5 linked regions of the Haloterrigena salifodinae genome follow. The main gene of each other region encodes a partner of the protein of the gene in region 4 in a complex. Links are inferred from orthologs where the notes say so. Each region holds a gene or a part of one and is shown on either strand. Other genes may lie near its edges. The genes, in order: rpoB, EH209_RS15215, EH209_RS20560, EH209_RS03425 and EH209_RS15220.

Evidence for each region.
Region 1: EH209_RS03425 (region 4) and rpoB share a complex: the UniProt entries of both Methanocaldococcus jannaschii proteins name them as parts of the RNA polymerase complex. The link is inferred for Haloterrigena salifodinae from one-to-one orthologs.
Region 2: EH209_RS03425 (region 4) and EH209_RS15215 share a complex: the UniProt entries of both Methanocaldococcus jannaschii proteins name them as parts of the RNA polymerase complex. The link is inferred for Haloterrigena salifodinae from one-to-one orthologs.
Region 3: EH209_RS03425 (region 4) and EH209_RS20560 share a complex: the UniProt entries of both Methanocaldococcus jannaschii proteins name them as parts of the RNA polymerase complex. The link is inferred for Haloterrigena salifodinae from one-to-one orthologs.
Region 5: EH209_RS03425 (region 4) and EH209_RS15220 share a complex: the UniProt entries of both Methanocaldococcus jannaschii proteins name them as parts of the RNA polymerase complex. The link is inferred for Haloterrigena salifodinae from one-to-one orthologs.

Annotation. Positions count from the first base shown.
Region 1 is NZ_RQWN01000003.1:132,909-135,794, reverse strand. It holds rpoB (DNA-directed RNA polymerase subunit B), read left to right. Parts: upstream 1-471; coding sequence 472-2,301; downstream 2,302-2,886. Other genes in the region: EH209_RS15205 (DNA-directed RNA polymerase subunit A'), read left to right, coding at 2,305-2,886; EH209_RS15215 (DNA-directed RNA polymerase subunit B''), read left to right, coding at 1-465. UniProt on the Methanocaldococcus jannaschii protein: DNA-dependent RNA polymerase (RNAP) catalyzes the transcription of DNA into RNA using the four ribonucleoside triphosphates as substrates. The Rpo2 subunit (Rpo2N and Rpo2C in this organism) is implicated in DNA promoter recognition and in nucleotide binding.
Region 2 is NZ_RQWN01000003.1:134,618-137,593, forward strand. It holds EH209_RS15215 (DNA-directed RNA polymerase subunit B''), read right to left. Parts: upstream 2,288-2,976; coding sequence 713-2,287; downstream 1-712. Other genes in the region: rpoB (DNA-directed RNA polymerase subunit B), read right to left, coding at 1-706; EH209_RS15220 (DNA-directed RNA polymerase subunit H), read right to left, coding at 2,288-2,515. UniProt on the Methanocaldococcus jannaschii protein: DNA-dependent RNA polymerase (RNAP) catalyzes the transcription of DNA into RNA using the four ribonucleoside triphosphates as substrates. The Rpo2 subunit (Rpo2N and Rpo2C in this organism) is implicated in DNA promoter recognition and in nucleotide binding.
Region 3 is NZ_RQWN01000005.1:78,672-82,956, forward strand. Bases 982-3,662 are described here. They hold EH209_RS20560 (DNA-directed RNA polymerase subunit L), read left to right. Parts: upstream 982-2,020; coding sequence 2,021-2,305; downstream 2,306-3,662. Other genes in these bases: EH209_RS20555 (rhomboid family intramembrane serine protease), read right to left, coding at 982-1,863; EH209_RS20565 (hypothetical protein), read right to left, coding at 2,507-3,400. In the rest of the region: more of EH209_RS20555, read right to left, coding at 34-981; imidazole glycerol phosphate synthase subunit HisF, read right to left, coding at 3,680-4,285. UniProt on the Methanocaldococcus jannaschii protein: DNA-dependent RNA polymerase (RNAP) catalyzes the transcription of DNA into RNA using the four ribonucleoside triphosphates as substrates.
Region 4 is NZ_RQWN01000001.1:669,206-673,684, reverse strand. What follows is about bases 958-3,832. They hold EH209_RS03425 (DNA-directed RNA polymerase subunit K), read left to right. Parts: upstream 958-2,239; coding sequence 2,240-2,425; downstream 2,426-3,832. Other genes in these bases: rpsB (30S ribosomal protein S2), read left to right, coding at 3,624-3,832; eno (phosphopyruvate hydratase), read left to right, coding at 2,422-3,627; EH209_RS03430 (DNA-directed RNA polymerase subunit N), read left to right, coding at 2,043-2,237; EH209_RS03435 (30S ribosomal protein S9), read left to right, coding at 1,632-2,030; EH209_RS03440 (50S ribosomal protein L13), read left to right, coding at 1,195-1,638. In the rest of the region: EH209_RS03455 (DNA-directed RNA polymerase subunit D), read left to right, coding at 1-471; more of EH209_RS03445, read left to right, coding at 845-957; more of rpsB, read left to right, coding at 3,833-4,433. UniProt on the Methanocaldococcus jannaschii protein: DNA-dependent RNA polymerase (RNAP) catalyzes the transcription of DNA into RNA using the four ribonucleoside triphosphates as substrates.
Region 5 is NZ_RQWN01000003.1:135,519-139,819, reverse strand. The notes cover bases 1,605-4,301. They hold EH209_RS15220 (DNA-directed RNA polymerase subunit H), read left to right. Parts: upstream 1,605-2,687; coding sequence 2,688-2,915; downstream 2,916-4,301. Other genes in these bases: EH209_RS15215 (DNA-directed RNA polymerase subunit B''), read left to right, coding at 2,916-4,301. Also shown: EH209_RS15240 (bacterio-opsin activator domain-containing protein), read right to left, coding at 1-990. UniProt on the Methanocaldococcus jannaschii protein: DNA-dependent RNA polymerase (RNAP) catalyzes the transcription of DNA into RNA using the four ribonucleoside triphosphates as substrates.

The sequences.
Region 1 (2,886 bases), on a different replicon or contig from region 4:
CTGAACAAGCTGGCCCGGGACGTGAAGTACCAGCTCGAGCGCGCCAACATGCGCAACCGGAACCTCTCGGTCTCGACTGTCGTCCGTTCGGACGTCCTGACCGAGCGCCTGGAGCACCCGATCGCGACGGGCAACTGGGTCGGCGGCCGCTCCGGCGTCTCGCAGCTTGTCGACCGGACCGACTTCATGGGCGTTCTGTCGCACCTGCGCCGCCTTCGCAGTCCGCTCTCGCGCTCGCAGCCGCATTTCGAAGCGCGGGACTTACACGCAACTCAGTGGGGTCGCATCGGACCCTCGGAGACGCCCGAGGGGCCGAACTGTGGGCTGGTGAAGAACTTCGCGCAGTCGATGGAGCTCTCCCAGAACGTCGAGGACGAACAGGAACTCAAACGTGAACTGGCATCGATGGGCGTCGAGGGGATTCCCGGCCTCGAGGGCATCGAACGATCGACCGCAGACGACTGATCAATTATGAGCAGCCAACAACGAGACGCGAAAGTGTACGTCAACGGGTCGCTGGTGGGGACCCATCCCGATCCGCACGAGCTAGCCGAACAGATCCGCGAAGCGCGACGCATCGGCGACGTTTCCGAGATGGTCAACGTCTCGGTGAAAGAGCGCACCCGCGAAGTGATCGTCAACGCCGACGCCGGCCGCGCGCGACGACCCCTGCTAGTCGTCGAGGACGGCGAACCGCGCATCTCCGACCAGGAGATCGAGGCGATACAGGACGGCGACCTCGAGTTCGACGATCTCGTCGAGCACGGCTACGTCGAGTTCATCGACGCTGAGGAGGAAGAGGACATCCTCGTGGCCGTCGACGAAGAGCACCTCACCGAGAAACACACCCACCTCGAGATCGATCCGTCGCTGATCTTCTCGATCGGTGCGGGGATGATCCCCTACCCCGAGCACAACGCCTCGCCGCGTATTACGATGGGTGCGGGGATGATCAAGCAGTCGCTGGGGCTGCCGAGCGCGAACTACCGGATCCGGCCGGACACGCGCCAGCACCTGCTGCACTACCCCCAGCTCTCGATGGTCAAGACCCAGACCACCGAACAGATCGGCTACGACGAGCGCCCCGCGGCGCAGAACTTCGTCGTCGCCGTGATGAGCTACGAAGGGTTCAACATCGAGGACGCGCTGGTCATGAACAAGGCCAGCGTCGAGCGCGCGCTCGCCCGATCGCACTTCTTCCGGACTTACGAGGGCGAGGAACGTCGCTACCCCGGCGGCCAGGAGGACCGCTTCGAGATCCCCTCCCAGGACGTCCGCGGCGCCCGCGGCGAGGACGCGTACAACCACCTGGACGAGGACGGTCTCGTGAACCCCGAGACGGAGGTCGACGAAAACTCCGTTCTCCTCGGGAAGACGAGCCCGCCGCGGTTCCTCGAGGAACCCGACGACATGGGCGGTCTCTCGCCCCAGAAGCGCCGCGAGACGTCGGTGACGATGCGCTCCGGTGAATCGGGCGTCGTCGACACCGTCACTCTCATGGAGGGCGAGGACGGCTCGAAGCTCTCGAAGGTCTCCGTGCGCGACGAACGGATCCCCGAACTCGGGGACAAGTTCGCCAGCCGGCACGGTCAGAAGGGTGTCGTGGGCCACCTCGCACCCCAGGAGGACATGCCCTTCACCGAGGAGGGCGTCGTGCCCGACCTCGTGTTGAACCCCCACGCGCTGCCGTCACGGATGACCGTCGGACACATCCTCGAGATGATCGGCGGCAAACTCGGCTCGATGGAGGGCCGGCGCGTCGACGGGACGCCGTTCCTCGGCGAGGACGAGGACGAACTCCGCGACGGCCTCGAGGACGCTGGCTTCGATTCGGCCGGCAAGGAGACCATGTACTCCGGGGTCACCGGCGAGAAGATCGAAGCCGAGATCTTCGTCGGCGTGATTTTCTACCAGAAGCTCTACCACATGGTCTCGAACAAGCTGCACGCCCGCTCGCGCGGGCCGGTGCAGGTGCTGACCCGCCAGCCGACGGAGGGGCGCGCCCGCGAGGGCGGTCTCCGTATCGGGGAGATGGAACGCGACGTGTTCATCGGCCACGGGGCCGCGATGACGCTGAAAGAACGACTGCTGGACGAGTCCGACCGTGAGTTCATCCACATCTGTGCGAACTGCGGAATGAGCGCGGTCGAAAACGTCGAACAACGGCGCGTCTACTGTCCGAACTGCGACGAGGAAACCGATATCCACGAGATCGAGATGAGCTACGCGTTCAAGCTCCTGCTAGACGAGATGAAAGCGCTGGGTATCGCACCGCGACTCGAACTGGAAGACGCCGTCTAAACAATGCAAAACAGTACACCCAAAGACATCGGACAACTCTCCTTCGGGCTCATGCAGCCCGAGGAGTATCGGGAGATGAGCGCGACGAAGATCATCACCGCCGACACCTACGACGATGACGGGTTCCCCATCGACATGGGGCTGATGGACCCCCGACTCGGCGTCATCGACCCGGGCCTCGAGTGCAAGACCTGCGGCAAACACTCGGGATCGTGTAATGGCCACTTCGGACACATCGAACTGGCCGCCCCGGTCATCCACGTCGGCTTCACGAAGCTCATCCGACGGCTCCTGCGAGGGACCTGTCGGGAGTGTTCGAAGCTCCTGCTCACCGAGGACGAGCGCGACGAGTTCCGCGAGGATATCACGGAGTCGCGCAAGCTCGGCCGCGACTTAAACGACGTGACTAAGGCCGCGATCCGGCAGGCCCGCAAGAAGGATCGCTGTCCGTTCTGCGGCGAGATCCAGTACGACATCGACCACGAGAAGCCGACCACCTACTACGAGGTCCAGCAGGTCCTGACCAGCGAGTACTCCCAGGAGATCGCGGCTGCGATGCAGGGAGAGGGCGAGGACGCAGAGCGG
Region 2 (2,976 bases), on a different replicon or contig from region 4:
CGCGCTCGACGCTGGCCTTGTTCATGACCAGCGCGTCCTCGATGTTGAACCCTTCGTAGCTCATCACGGCGACGACGAAGTTCTGCGCCGCGGGGCGCTCGTCGTAGCCGATCTGTTCGGTGGTCTGGGTCTTGACCATCGAGAGCTGGGGGTAGTGCAGCAGGTGCTGGCGCGTGTCCGGCCGGATCCGGTAGTTCGCGCTCGGCAGCCCCAGCGACTGCTTGATCATCCCCGCACCCATCGTAATACGCGGCGAGGCGTTGTGCTCGGGGTAGGGGATCATCCCCGCACCGATCGAGAAGATCAGCGACGGATCGATCTCGAGGTGGGTGTGTTTCTCGGTGAGGTGCTCTTCGTCGACGGCCACGAGGATGTCCTCTTCCTCCTCAGCGTCGATGAACTCGACGTAGCCGTGCTCGACGAGATCGTCGAACTCGAGGTCGCCGTCCTGTATCGCCTCGATCTCCTGGTCGGAGATGCGCGGTTCGCCGTCCTCGACGACTAGCAGGGGTCGTCGCGCGCGGCCGGCGTCGGCGTTGACGATCACTTCGCGGGTGCGCTCTTTCACCGAGACGTTGACCATCTCGGAAACGTCGCCGATGCGTCGCGCTTCGCGGATCTGTTCGGCTAGCTCGTGCGGATCGGGATGGGTCCCCACCAGCGACCCGTTGACGTACACTTTCGCGTCTCGTTGTTGGCTGCTCATAATTGATCAGTCGTCTGCGGTCGATCGTTCGATGCCCTCGAGGCCGGGAATCCCCTCGACGCCCATCGATGCCAGTTCACGTTTGAGTTCCTGTTCGTCCTCGACGTTCTGGGAGAGCTCCATCGACTGCGCGAAGTTCTTCACCAGCCCACAGTTCGGCCCCTCGGGCGTCTCCGAGGGTCCGATGCGACCCCACTGAGTTGCGTGTAAGTCCCGCGCTTCGAAATGCGGCTGCGAGCGCGAGAGCGGACTGCGAAGGCGGCGCAGGTGCGACAGAACGCCCATGAAGTCGGTCCGGTCGACAAGCTGCGAGACGCCGGAGCGGCCGCCGACCCAGTTGCCCGTCGCGATCGGGTGCTCCAGGCGCTCGGTCAGGACGTCCGAACGGACGACAGTCGAGACCGAGAGGTTCCGGTTGCGCATGTTGGCGCGCTCGAGCTGGTACTTCACGTCCCGGGCCAGCTTGTTCAGCGCGGTCCGGAACAGGTCCTTCATCAGATCGCCGCTGACCTTCAGCCGCTTATTGGCGTAGTGGTCCTTGTCGTCCGAGTCGCGCCGACCTAGCGCGAGTTCGAAGCAGGCCTCGGCCATCCGGCAGAGGTAGTGGGCCTTATTGATCCGGACGTCCTCCTCCTCGACGCCGTCCTCGTGGAGGTGGGGCAGCAGGTAGCGGTCGATGACGTAATTCGCGCGCTTGAGCTGGTAGTTTTTCCCCTGCCCGGAGGCGACGCGCTTCCCAAGTTCCTCGATGGCCTCCTCTTCGCTCTGGACCTCGGCGGCCTCGAGGTTCTCGAGCATGTACTTGACGACCTCGGGGTCGTTCGAGACCTTGTGGACGATCTCCTCGTCGCTCTCCAGCCCCAGCGCGCGGACGAGCGTGACGAAGTTGATCGAGCCCGATACCGACGGGAACGAAACCTCGAGCAGCCCCTCGCGGTTCCGTTCGCAGAGAACGAGCGCGCGGTAGCCACGGCGCTGGGAGAAGGTCTTGGCGACCTGGATCTCGTCGCCGTACTTGGTGTCGTACTCGGCGAGGATCTTGTTAGGCGCGAGGTCCTCGCTGGTCATCAGCACCCGCTCGGAGCCGTTGACGATGAAGTAGCCGCCCGGGTCGGCGGGGTCTTCGCCGATCTCGACGAGCTCCTCGTCGGAGAAGCCGGCGATGTTACACTTGTCGGAGCCGACCATGATCGGCATCCGACCGATCTTCGTCTCGGTGGAGTCGACGACCCGCTGGTCGCCCTCCTCGCCCTTGACGATCGACATCTCCATGAAGACCGGCGCGGAGTAGGTAATGTTACGTAGCCGGGCTTCCTGCGGATAGAGCAACTCTTCCGAGCCGTCTGCCTCCCTGACGCGGGGCGTCACGACGCGGACGTCGCCGAGTTTGACGTGAACGGGTTCCTCCCCTTCCTTGTCGCCGATGTCCGTGTCGATCGTCTCCTTCTCGTCGACGACTTCCTGCATTCCGCGGTTGAGGAAGGCGTTGAACGACCGGTAGTGGTGTTCGGCGATCCGTTCCTTCGCGAAGTATTCGCGCGAGATCTCTCGCCGTTTCTCGCGATTGAGTTCTATTGACATTTATTCCACCACGAGTCGGTATACGACTGCCTGGTCGGCTGTCCGTGAGTTCCGAACGATCTTGATAACGTCGCCGATCTCCGCCTCGTCCGGCAGGGCGGGATCGCTGCGCTTGATTTTCGGCAGGTCTGTGCGGTCGATGTCGTACTCCTCGAGGACCTCGTCGAGCGCGTCCTCGTCGAGTACGGTGTGCTCCGGAACGAGTTCGTGTTGGCTTACGTCTACCATGTGTTGGGGTTGGTGTGCGTGTCGGCTATTGGGAGAGAAGCGGCTGTCACGAGATACTACAGCAGAATACCGCCGGGACGCATTTAACGGTTACTAACTCGAGCGGGTAGCGCAGCTACCCGACCGGAGCGGCCCTGACCGGAGGCACCGATCACGTGCGACAGTACCCCGGTATCAGTTAAATTCCTTGTGGAGCGTGAGGGAGTGTATCACAGTGGGGGCTCGAGGGGGACTCCATGATTCGATTCGCCGTACCACACGGTGATCGATTGGAAAGCCTTAATACTATCTTCGGGAAAGGAAGAGTTGCGTTGGAAGCCCGGATGGTGTAGTGGCCCATCATACGACCCTGTCACGGTCGTGACGCGGGTTCAAATCCCGCTCCGGGCGTCTTCTTCCGCGAACAACAAGTCGACGAGCACTGCGTAGCGTGTGCTCGTCAATAATGAGCGGCAAGCCGG
Region 3 (4,285 bases), on a different replicon or contig from region 4:
GGAGAAACGGGCTGATCGCGCTATTTGTCGGTCCTAGCTGTACGTCTCTTGGGTCGCGACCGCGACCTTGGTCCCGTCGGCGCTCGCGTAGATCGTGTCGTCGACCCGCTCGAACGTGAGTCCGCCCGCCGTCTCCGACTCGCCGTCGGCGGGCATCGGCGTCGTCCCGACGGTCTCGCCCGCCTGCGTCTCGACCTCGAGGACGAACTCGCCGTCTCGGGACTCGATCGTGACGTTGCGATCGTCGATGCGGACGTCCGCCCGCGCCCCCTCGGACTCGTGGGCGAGCCGTCGGTCTTCCCCCTCGGGCCAGATCTCGACTTGATAGACGGTGTCGTTGCCGACCGGCTCCCAGCCGGTCCGCTCGACGTGGACGGTCTCGCGCCAGCCCGGGCCGCCGACGACGACCCCGGCGTCGCCGGTGAATGCGAGCCGGTTGGCCGGCACCACCTCCACCCAGATCTGGCGCTCCGTGCTCGAGACGATCACCCCGCTGGACTCGATCGAGATGGCCTCCGCGAGCGGTCCCACCTGGACCGGCGAGACCTTCTGGTTCTCGACTCCTTCGGCGTACTGGATCGTGTAGTCATCGATCTGGACGGCCGACTCGGAGGCCTCGGTCGCGTCATCGAGCACGAAGAGGTTGACCGGGACCGCCGCGCCGGCGACGACGGCGAAGACGGCCAACACGGCGAACAGCGCCGTCTTGCGCCGCGTGACCGACGAGAGACGCGTCGACCCCCGGTCGGTCGCCGCCGTCGCGATCTCGCCGATCCGCTCGAGGGGCGAGGTCGACGACCGATCGCTGCCGCGGGCGATCTCGAACGGCCGAGCGACGGGCGACCTAGAACCCGAGCCGCGGAGTCGAGCGAGGCGACGCTCGAGTCGGTCGGGGACGACCGGGCGATCCGAGGCCGTTATCGCGATCGTGACGACGAGCGCGAGGACGACGACGACCAGAACGCCGGGGCCCTGGAAGAGGTAGTAGACGTTCGCGCTGCCGAACCAGTAGATCTGCCACAGACCCTGAGCGAAGCCGAACAGCAGGATTGCGATCCAGACCCGAAGCGCGTCGGGACGGCGTCCCCGCTGCCGGAGGAGTCCGATCGCGAGGACGAGTCCGATGAAGAATCCCAGCGCGTGGCCCTGAATGGCGATGCCCGCCCACGAGGGCGCCGACGGGGCCCGCGGCTGGGCCACGTAGACGCCGATCGGCGTCTGGAGTGCGCGATAGAGCGTCAGCAGTGCGCTCTGCACACCGAGCACGCCGATGAGCGTCACGATCGGATAGTGGACGAGCGAAAAGGCTGCGAAGGCGAAGACGATCCCCGAGAAGCCGATGACGGGACCGAGCGCGAACAGGCTCGAGCCGATCGTGATCGCGACGACGATCAGCGGGAAGACTACCAGCGCGCGGATCCACGGGTTGGTCCGCCACGACGTCGCCGCCGTCTCGCCCCGTCCGTCGGGGTAGTGGCCCCAGGCGTACTCCGCAATCGGCGCGACGACGACGGCGCCGGCGAGGTTCCCGATGAGGTGTCCCGGGCCGGCGTGGGAGAACGACGCCGTTAGCATTCCCAGCGGATAGAAGTACGAATACGCGCGGTAGGGGAGCGTTACCGGGCTTCCGAACGCGGTGATTCCGTCCTGGACGAACAGGTAGATGCAGTAGACCAGCGCGATCACGAGCAACGATCCCCACGGGACGCCCAGGACGAGTCGCGAGCGGGCGACGTCGCCCCAGCGGCGGGCGGGGCTGTGGAGTCTGCGGACGACAGCGACGGAGGCGAGCACCGATGCCACCATAAACAGCGGGACGACGACCGACAGCGCGATCGTCAGGAGGGCCTCCTGCGAGAGCATATCCAGTGGTTCGGCCGCGGCTGTATATTGGTTTAGGTTCTCCCTATCGCGGGTCGTGCAATCGCCGATCACGCACGCGCGGTCGACCCCGTCGCCGACCGCCGTCCCTCGAGCCCGAACAGAAAGCTACAAGCGGCCGACGACCGGAACGGTGGACATGGAACTGCGGGTCACCGAGAGCACCGACACCGAACTTTCGATCGAGATCGCTGGCGAGGATCACACCTTCATGAACGTCCTCAAGGGCGCACTGCTCGAGCACGAGAACGTCAGCGCGGCCACCTACGACGTCAACCCCGAACAGTCGGGTGGCCAGACCGAACCCATCCTCACGATCAAGACCGAGGGCGGCGTCGATCCGCTCGAGGCCCTCGAGGATGCGGCAGTCAACGTCCGCGAGAAGGCCATCTCCTTCCGCGAGGCGTTCGAAGCGGCCGCCTGAACAGGAGCTTCGACACTCGATCTCGGGGGCTCGAGTCCTCGTCTTCTCGCCGGAAACGTCTCTCGAGGTAGATCACGCTCCGTCCGGACGGGATCGGAACGTCCAACAGCTCACTATAGCGCCGCGTCCCCCACCACTCAGGCCAACTACTGTGCGGTGGCGCGCGCTGATCCTCATGGTGCAGAACGAAACGGCGTTCGCCTAGCAGGCTGCGTAGTGGACGTAGACTGACCCCTCGACGACGTGTAAGTCGAGCCCCTCGCGCTCGAGTTCGGGATCCGTGACCGCGTCGCTGGTCTCGAGCCCGCCGGCGATCTCGTCGGCGAGGGCGGCCTCGTCGTCGTAGTCGTCGATCGATAGCGGCGGGGTCAACTGACCGCTGGTGCCTGCGCTCCCGCAACCGACGCCGAAATCGCTCGGCTGGACCCCCTCCGATTCCGTGCCGTCGTGCTCGCTCGCCACGTACGCTCGGTTGTTGTACTCGGCGTAGGCCGCGAGTCCGTCGTCGTACGAGCGCGAGCTATCGCGCTCGGTCTCGAGTCGGTCGTGAACCTCGAGTTCGGTCGCCTCGAGGTCGATCCCCGCGGCCTGGCTGCCCGACCCCGGCGCGTCGGGCGGCGACGGTTCGCCGACGCCCGGAATGATCGACAGCGGTACGACACCGGTCGCGAACAGTGCGGCGACCACGACGATGGCCGCCAGAATCGGCGCGTACGGCTTGGCCACCTCGAGCCAACTGGACGTCTCGAGTTCGCCGTCGACATCGTCGTAGTTCTGTTCGATCTTCTCCAAGTCGTGGTTACCGCAGCGCGAACACGGCGGATTGTACTTGACGTGGTCACGACCGCAGTCCTGACACCGCCAGACGTAGGTGGTGCCAGTGTCGACCGTTTCCGTCTCGGTCACGCCGGTGTCGACGGCGGGGTCACGGTCGCTCGAGGCCGCCCTCGAGGACTCGCTTCGCTCGGCCTCTGTCTCGTCTTCGCCCTCGCCCTCGCGGATGACCGCCTTCTCGAAGGTATTGTGTCCGCAGTTATCACAGGGAGGGTCGTCTTCCGCGTGAGGTTTGCCACACCACGTGCACCGCCACTTCACTGGTCGTAACGCACGACTGTGTCGATATAAGCGTGTTGGAAGTCGAAACGAACGGCCTGAGTTGCCTCGCTCACCGGCTCACGGCCGACTGCCATTCACCGTTTCGTTCGCTCGCGAATCAGAGTCGAACCGGAACGTTCCGGTCGTCCAGATACTCCGTTCCCACCTTTTTCCGCTCGGGTTCGTTCCACTCACCACTCGCGCAAAAATCTGGACCAAAAAGCCGCTTGCTCACTGGCTCACGGCCGACAGCCGTTCGCCGGTTCGTTCGCTCGCGGTTCAGAGTCGAACCGGGACGCCCCGCTCGTCCAGATACTCCTTGGTCTCCTCGATCGAGTACTCGTCGAAGTGGAAGATCGAGGCCGCGAGGCCGGCGTCGGCGCCGGCTTCCGTGAACACGTCGTACATGTCCTCGGGGCCGCCACAGCCAGAGGAGGCGATGACGGGCGTGTCGACGGCGTCGCAGACCGCCTCCGTCAGCGGCAGGTCGTAGCCGTCCTTGGTGCCGTCCTTGTCGATCGAGTTGACGAACAGTTCGCCCGCGCCGCGGGACTCGGCCTCCTGTGCCCACTCGAGGACGTCGACGCCGGTTCCCTCTCGGCCGCCCTTCTTGGTGCACTCGAACCAGCAGGACTCGCCGTCGATCTCGACGTAGTGTTCGCCCCCTTCGTCGAACCGCCGTCTGGCGTCGACGCTGATGACGATACACTGGTTGCCGAAGGCCTTGGCGCCCTCGTTGATCAGTTCGGGGCGCTCGAGCGCGCCGGTGGTGATCGAGACCTTGTCGGCGCCGGCCCGCAGCGTCTCCTTGATGTCGTCGGTGGTGCGGATGCCGCCGCCGACCGTGAGGGGGATAAAGACCTCGTCGGCGACGCGCTCGACGAC
Region 4 (4,479 bases):
CCGGCCACGGCCTACTCGGGCGATCTCGTCTCCAGCGACGAGCTCGTCCAACCGGCCGACCAGAACGTCCCGATCATCGACCTCAAAGACGACCAGCGCCTCGAGGCCGAGGCCGATGCCGTCGTCGATTACGGGAAGGACCACGCCAAACATCAGGGCGGCGTGGCCGTCGGCTACCGACACCTCCAGCAGGTGGAGGCCGTCGGCGACCTCCCCGAGTTCGAGGACGAAGAGTCCCGAATCGTTCGGGGCGTCATCGAGGACGACGGCGAACTCGTTCCCACGAGCGAGTTCGATCACGACCTCTCGAACCGGTATCCGGGGAAGGAGGTCGAGGTCGAGGACGTGCCCAACGCCTTCGTCTTCCACGTGGAGACGGACGGCTCCTTCAGCGTTGAAGAACTGGTCACGCGAGCCGCCGACTCGATCGAGTCCCGGGCGACCGAACTCGAAGACGCAGTACAGCTATAGCAACAGATGTTCCGCCCCAATTCCCGACACCAAGAGCCCGCGTTCGCCGGCGCCGTTAGCAACGAGACCGGTGCGGGCTCGTCCGATGGAATCGAAAGGGGTTTGAAGGGGCGGCGGATACACAGAAGTGCGAGCAGGGATAGCCAAGTCAGGCCAACGGCGCAGCGTTCAGGGCGCTGTCTCGTAGGAGTCCGCAGGTTCAAATCCTGCTCCCTGCATCCACTTCTCACTCGTCGAACGTCCACGACCGAACAGCCGACCGTCCGTACCGGACGCCGAACTGTACGCGTTGAGGCCGTTCGACACGACAGCGATTCCACGACCGACGAGACGGTTCCTCGTCCCGTCGGTTCCGTATCTTTGGAGGAAACCAATGAGTAGCAAAACTAATCCGAGGCTCAACGATCTCATCGCCGAGCTGAAGTCGACGTCCCGCGAGACGGACGCCGACGTCTGGCGAGATGTCGCGGATCGACTCGAGAAGCCCCGGCGCACCCACGCAGAGGTGAACCTGGGCCGTATCGAGCGATACGCACGCGAAGAAGAGACCGTCGTCGTTCCCGGCAAAGTGCTGGGCTCCGGCGCACTACAGAAATCGGTTACCGTCGCGGCCGTCAACTTCAGTTCCTCGGCCGAGACGAAGATCGAACAGGTTGGCGAATCAGTACCGCTCGAGCAGGCGCTCGAAGCAAACCCCGATGGATCTAACGTCCGGGTGATTCGATGAGTATCGCGGAATTCGACGCAGACGTCGTCGTCGACGCCCGAGACTGCATCCTCGGTCGCGTCGCCAGCGAAGTCGCACAGCGCGCACTCGACGGCGAGAGCATCGCCATCGTCAACGCCGAGGACGCGATCATCACCGGCGACAAGGAGGACGTCTTCGGTACCTACCGCAAGCGACTGCAGCTGCAGTCCGACAGCGGTCCCTACTACCCGAAGCGGCCGGACACGATCTTCAAGCGCTCCGTTCGCGGCATGCTGCCGTACAAGAAGCCCCGCGGCCGAGAGGCGCTCGATAGCATCCGCGTCTACGTCGGCAACCCCTACGAGGGCGACCAGGAAGCGGAAGTGCTCGAGGGGACGTCGCTGGACCGGCTTTCGAACATCCGCTTCGTCCAGCTGGGCGAAGTCTCCGAACAGTTAGGTGCTAACGTCACATGGTAACGAACACGAGTGGAAAGAAAAAGACCGCCGTCGCCCGCGCGACCGTTCGCGAGGGCGAGGGTCGCGTCCGAATCAACTCCAAGCCAGTCGAACTGGTCGAACCGGAGATGTCCCGGCTCAAGATGCTCGAGCCGTTCCGCATCGCCGGCGAGGACCTGCGCAGCGAGATGGACATCGACATTCGCGTCGAAGGCGGCGGCATTAGCGGACAGGCTGACGCCGTCCGCACCGCCATCGCACGCGGCATCGTCCAGCACACCAACGATGCCGAACTCCGCGACGCCTACATGGAGTTCGACCGGTCGCTGCTGGTCAACGACGTTCGCCAGTCCGAACCGAAGAAATGGGGCGGCCCGGGCGCTCGGGCGCGCTACCAGAAGTCCTACCGCTAAGGTGATTCAAGCATGATGGTACCGGTCCGGTGTTTCACCTGTGGCAACGTCGTCGCCGAACACTGGGAGGAGTTCGACGAACGAGCGAACGAGGGCGACGAGGATCCCGAGAAGGTCCTCGACGAACTCGGCGTCGAGCGCTACTGCTGTCGACGCATGCTCGTCAGTCACCGCGACCTCGTCGACGTCGTCTCCCCGTACCAGTAACAATGCAACAACAACAGCACAACCGCTACGAGAAAGCACGCATCCTCGGCGCTCGAGCGCTGCAGATCTCCTACGGCGCGCCGGTGCTGGTCGAAACCGACCAGTCGGAGCCGATCCTCATCGCCGCCGAGGAGTACGACGCCGATGCGCTTCCGTTCACCGTTAAACGGGGGTACGACCGAAAATGACGCTCATCACTGACGTTCGCCTGCGTCGGATCCTCGACTCGCGGGGCAATCCGACCGTCGAGGCCGACGTGGTGACAGAAAGTGGCGGTTTCGGCCGCGCCGCGGCGCCGAGCGGCGCCAGCACCGGCGAGTACGAGGCCGTCGAGCGACCGCCCAGTGAGGCGATCGCCGCGGCCCGCGAGGATGCCGTCCCACGGCTCGTCGGCGAGGCCTACGCCGGCAACCAGCGCGAGGTCGACGCCGCACTGCACGCCGCCGACGGAACCGACGACTTCTCGGAGATCGGCGCCAACAGCGCGGTCGCCATCTCGATGGCCGCCGCGAAGGCCGGTGCCGACGTGCTCGGCGCGCCGCTGTTCCAGCACTTAGGCGGCGCGTTCCGCGGCCAGAACTTCCCGATCCCGCTCGGGAACGTCGTCGGCGGCGGCGAACACGCCGCCGACGCGACCGACATTCAGGAGTTCCTCGTCGCGCCCGTCGGCGCACCCAGCGTCGAGGACGCCGTCTTCGCCAACGCCACTGTCCACAGCACCGTCGCCGACCTGCTCGAGGAACGCGACGTTCCCTGCGGCAAGGGCGACGAGGGGGCGTGGGCGCCGTCGATCGACGACAGCGAGGCCTTCGAGATCGTCGACGAAGCGGTCTCGATCGTTCAGGACGAGGTCGGCTTCAATATCGGCTTCGGACTGGACGTCGCCGGCGCGGAGCTGTACGACAGCGACGCCGGTACCTACGAGTACAGCGACCGGAGCCGCGACACCGACGAGCAGATCGAGTACATCGCGGAGCTCGTCCGCGAGTACGATCTGGTCTACGTCGAGGACCCCCTCGACGAGGACGACTACGACGCCTTCGCCGACCTCACCGACGAAGTCGGCGACCAGACGCTGATCTGCGGCGACGACCTGTTCGTCACGAACACGGATCGACTCGTCGAGGGTATCGACCGCGGTGCGGCCAACAGCATCCTGATCAAGCCAAACCAGATCGGGACGCTGACCGACGCCTTCGACGCGATCGAACTCGCAGCCCAGAACGGCTACGATCCGGTTATCTCCCACCGCTCGGGCGAGACCGAGGACACGACGATCGCACACCTCGCCGTCGCGACCGACGCGCCCTTCATCAAGACGGGCGCCGTCGGCGGCGAGCGAACCGCCAAACTCAACGAGCTCATCAGAATCGCAGACGACGCGACATGACAGATAACGACGCAACCCAAGAAGGGCTCGACGCCGCCGAGGAGGAAATCGACGAGGAGCCGGCCGAGGGGCCGGGTCCCGCCGCCGAGGAGGACGTCGAGCCTGTAGACGAACAATCCGCCGACGCCGAGGCCGCGGAGGCCGACGCCGACGCCGAACCAGCCGCCGACGAGGAGGAAGAAGACGCCGGACCCTCCCTCGACGACGACGTTATGAGCGACGAGGAGGCCGACCTCCTCATCCCCGTCGAGGACTACCTGGGCGCCGGTGTCCACATCGGGACCCAGCAGAAGACCTCGGACATGGAGCGGTTCATCCACCGCGTCCGGACCGACGGTCTCTACGTGCTCGACGTCTCGAAGACCGACGGCCGCATCCGTACGGCCGCGGACTTCCTCGCCAACTACGACCCCGAGCAGATCCTGGTTACCTCGAGTCGCCAGTACGGTCGGTTCCCGGCGGAGAAGTTCGCCGAGGCCGTGGGCGCCCGCGCCCGCACCGGCCGCTTCATCCCGGGCACGCTGACCAACCCCAAGTACGACGGCTACATCGAGCCGGACGTGCTGGTCGTCACCGACCCGATCGGTGACGCCCAGGCCGTCAAGGAGGCCATCACGGTCGGCATCCCGGTCATCGCGATGTGTGACTCGAACAATCAGGTCAGCAACGTCGACCTGGTCGTCCCGACGAACAACAAGGGTCGCAAGGCCCTCTCGGTCGTCTACTGGCTGCTCGCCAACGAAGTCCTCGATCGACGCGGCGCCGAGCCGTCCTACTCGCTCGACGACTTCGAAAGCGGCGTCTAATCCGTTCGAGCCGATACTGATCGTTTTCGCTCTCGCTATACCGTCT
Region 5 (4,301 bases), on a different replicon or contig from region 4:
GGCCTGCGCCACGCCGTGATTGATCTCGCGAACGATCTCGTTGGTGTGGTTGAGCCGCGTCAGCTCCTCGTTTTGCTGAGTGAGCGTCCGATCGTGGTCCCGGAGCAGTTGCTCGCGTTCGGCCCGATCGAGCGCCGCCTCGGTGTTGGCGGCCAGAATGTGCAGCAGTTCCGTCATCGTCTCGTCGAAACCGTCGACGTCCTCGGTTCCCGCGACCAACACGCCGTGGGTCCCGAGCGGGACGATCAGCTCGCTCCGGCTCAGCGTCTTGGTGTCAGCGTCCCGTGTCACGTCCTCGTAGTAGGCGCTCTCTCCCTCCGAGAACACCTCCCAGACATGGCCCTCACCCTGCTCGAACTGCATCTCTGGATCGACGAGTTCCCGCGACTCTCGCATCGACGCCGCGTGCGCTAAGATCCCGTCCGTCGGCTCGAACGTGTACGCCGCGGCGACGGGCACGTCGAGGATCTCACCCGCCGTATCGACCGCCGACTGGTAGATCTCCCGTTTCGTGCCCGCACGCATCAGATCCCGTGTCGTCTCGTGTAACGTCGTTAGCGTCCGCTCGTACCGTCGCTCGCTCTCCCGCAGTTCCGTCTCGGTCCGATACTGGGAGACCGCGTTCGTGATCTGGTTCGCCAACAGCGCGTACTGCTCCTTACCGGACTCCTTCTGGAGGTACTGGGTCACGCCGGCCGCGATCGCCTCGCTGGCGATCTCCTCGGAGCCCCGCCCCGTAAACAGAATGAACGGCAGATCCGGATCGTCTTCGCGAACTCGCTCCAACAGCTCCAACCCCGTCATCCGGGGCATCTCGTAATCGCTGACGATGCAATCGATCTCTCGCTGCTCGAGGATCTCCAGCGCCGCCGTCGCGTTCGTCGCCGCTTCGGCGACGATCGCATCGCGTTCGCGCTCGAGCATCTCGCCGGCCAGATCGGCGAACCCCGGTTCGTTGTCGACGATGAGAACGGTGATCGGTTTCGTCATTGGTTACCAGTAGCGCAAGTCGCTGCAGTCCACTGAGGGATGTTCAAGTGGCCACTAAATAATTAGGTTCTCGAGCGACAGTGCCGACGGACAGTTCCGCGGCGGCTGTCAGGGGAGTCACCGCTCGAATTGATATTTCTCGGCTCGTTTGACGTTCGGATGATCGATTTCGGGTTCCGCAAGTCAGAGATACGTGTTTTTTCGTCCGGTGGCCTCGAGTGACACCCAGTACAGTTCGTCGGTATCATTACACCGAACCGCGAAAGCGTCGATATCGCCGCCGTAATCGGTCAGCGTAACGGTTCCGCCGACGGTAGTTTTACTCGCAGTTTTGAACCGAACGACCTCGTCTTCGACCCACCCAGTCTTGTACTGTACGCGACGTAGCCCGCTTTCCGTATCCACGATGAGATCGTATCTGTCGTTATCCCCGAACGGGATCGAAACAGAGTAGTCGTACTCGATCAGCGCGGCGATGATCCGCGCCTCCGTTTCGTCGCCGGTCTGTTTCGTGTTCCGCGGTGCCATAACAGCGCTCTCGCTCGGCATCTTCATAACCGTCGGAGCGACTCGCTGTCGGACGATCGATTCCTCGCCTCGAGTTTCGATTACTCCACGAGCGACGGCTGCTGTACGCTTTGCGACCTCTCGATCACGTCACTTCCAACTACGCGCTGTTAGTATCGATCAGCAAGATGCCTTCTTGCAGGTGATTGATCCTCGAATACTCGCGAACGGCGAATCAGTTACTCGGAAATTAAGATTGGAAAAGCGTCTGGAGCGGGATTTGAACCACCTGACCTCGCTCACGTCGGTTCACTCGTTCCGGAGTTCGAATTCCTGGTTTCCGTCTTGCCGCTCATTATTGACGAGCATACGCTACCCGGTGCTCGTCGATTGTTGTTTTCGGAAGAAGACGCCCGGAGCGGGATTTGAACCCGCGTCACGACCGTGACAGGGTCGTATGATGGGCCACTACACCATCCGGGCTTCCAACGCAACTCTTCCTTTCCCGGTGACGGTATTAAGGGTTGTGTTCTGGATATTATTCAGTTGTCTTATCATTATCGGAGACCGTCTCTCGTCTGGCGCTCTTGGAAGTAGTCAACCGATAGAGATCGCGTTCCCCAGGGGTCACTTCGGGCTCTCTGCGGAAAAGGCACCTCTAGCGGAATGGGGGCCACCTGAACTTCGCTCACGTCGGTTCGCTTGTCCCGTAGTTCGAATCCCTGATTTCCGGCTTGCCGCTCATTATTGACGAGCACACGCTACGCAGTGCTCGTCGACTTGTTGTTCGCGGAAGAAGACGCCCGGAGCGGGATTTGAACCCGCGTCACGACCGTGACAGGGTCGTATGATGGGCCACTACACCATCCGGGCTTCCAACGCAACTCTTCCTTTCCCGAAGATAGTATTAAGGCTTTCCAATCGATCACCGTGTGGTACGGCGAATCGAATCATGGAGTCCCCCTCGAGCCCCCACTGTGATACACTCCCTCACGCTCCACAAGGAATTTAACTGATACCGGGGTACTGTCGCACGTGATCGGTGCCTCCGGTCAGGGCCGCTCCGGTCGGGTAGCTGCGCTACCCGCTCGAGTTAGTAACCGTTAAATGCGTCCCGGCGGTATTCTGCTGTAGTATCTCGTGACAGCCGCTTCTCTCCCAATAGCCGACACGCACACCAACCCCAACACATGGTAGACGTAAGCCAACACGAACTCGTTCCGGAGCACACCGTACTCGACGAGGACGCGCTCGACGAGGTCCTCGAGGAGTACGACATCGACCGCACAGACCTGCCGAAAATCAAGCGCAGCGATCCCGCCCTGCCGGACGAGGCGGAGATCGGCGACGTTATCAAGATCGTTCGGAACTCACGGACAGCCGACCAGGCAGTCGTATACCGACTCGTGGTGGAATAAATGTCAATAGAACTCAATCGCGAGAAACGGCGAGAGATCTCGCGCGAATACTTCGCGAAGGAACGGATCGCCGAACACCACTACCGGTCGTTCAACGCCTTCCTCAACCGCGGAATGCAGGAAGTCGTCGACGAGAAGGAGACGATCGACACGGACATCGGCGACAAGGAAGGGGAGGAACCCGTTCACGTCAAACTCGGCGACGTCCGCGTCGTGACGCCCCGCGTCAGGGAGGCAGACGGCTCGGAAGAGTTGCTCTATCCGCAGGAAGCCCGGCTACGTAACATTACCTACTCCGCGCCGGTCTTCATGGAGATGTCGATCGTCAAGGGCGAGGAGGGCGACCAGCGGGTCGTCGACTCCACCGAGACGAAGATCGGTCGGATGCCGATCATGGTCGGCTCCGACAAGTGTAACATCGCCGGCTTCTCCGACGAGGAGCTCGTCGAGATCGGCGAAGACCCCGCCGACCCGGGCGGCTACTTCATCGTCAACGGCTCCGAGCGGGTGCTGATGACCAGCGAGGACCTCGCGCCTAACAAGATCCTCGCCGAGTACGACACCAAGTACGGCGACGAGATCCAGGTCGCCAAGACCTTCTCCCAGCGCCGTGGCTACCGCGCGCTCGTTCTCTGCGAACGGAACCGCGAGGGGCTGCTCGAGGTTTCGTTCCCGTCGGTATCGGGCTCGATCAACTTCGTCACGCTCGTCCGCGCGCTGGGGCTGGAGAGCGACGAGGAGATCGTCCACAAGGTCTCGAACGACCCCGAGGTCGTCAAGTACATGCTCGAGAACCTCGAGGCCGCCGAGGTCCAGAGCGAAGAGGAGGCCATCGAGGAACTTGGGAAGCGCGTCGCCTCCGGGCAGGGGAAAAACTACCAGCTCAAGCGCGCGAATTACGTCATCGACCGCTACCTGCTGCCCCACCTCCACGAGGACGGCGTCGAGGAGGAGGACGTCCGGATCAATAAGGCCCACTACCTCTGCCGGATGGCCGAGGCCTGCTTCGAACTCGCGCTAGGTCGGCGCGACTCGGACGACAAGGACCACTACGCCAATAAGCGGCTGAAGGTCAGCGGCGATCTGATGAAGGACCTGTTCCGGACCGCGCTGAACAAGCTGGCCCGGGACGTGAAGTACCAGCTCGAGCGCGCCAACATGCGCAACCGGAACCTCTCGGTCTCGACTGTCGTCCGTTCGGACGTCCTGACCGAGCGCCTGGAGCACCCGATCGCGACGGGCAACTGGGTCGGCGGCCGCTCCGGCGTCTCGCAGCTTGTCGACCGGACCGACTTCATGGGCGTTCTGTCGCACCTGCGCCGCCTTCGCAGTCCGCTCTCGCGCTCGCAGCCGCATTTCGAAGCGCGGGACTTACACGCAACTCAG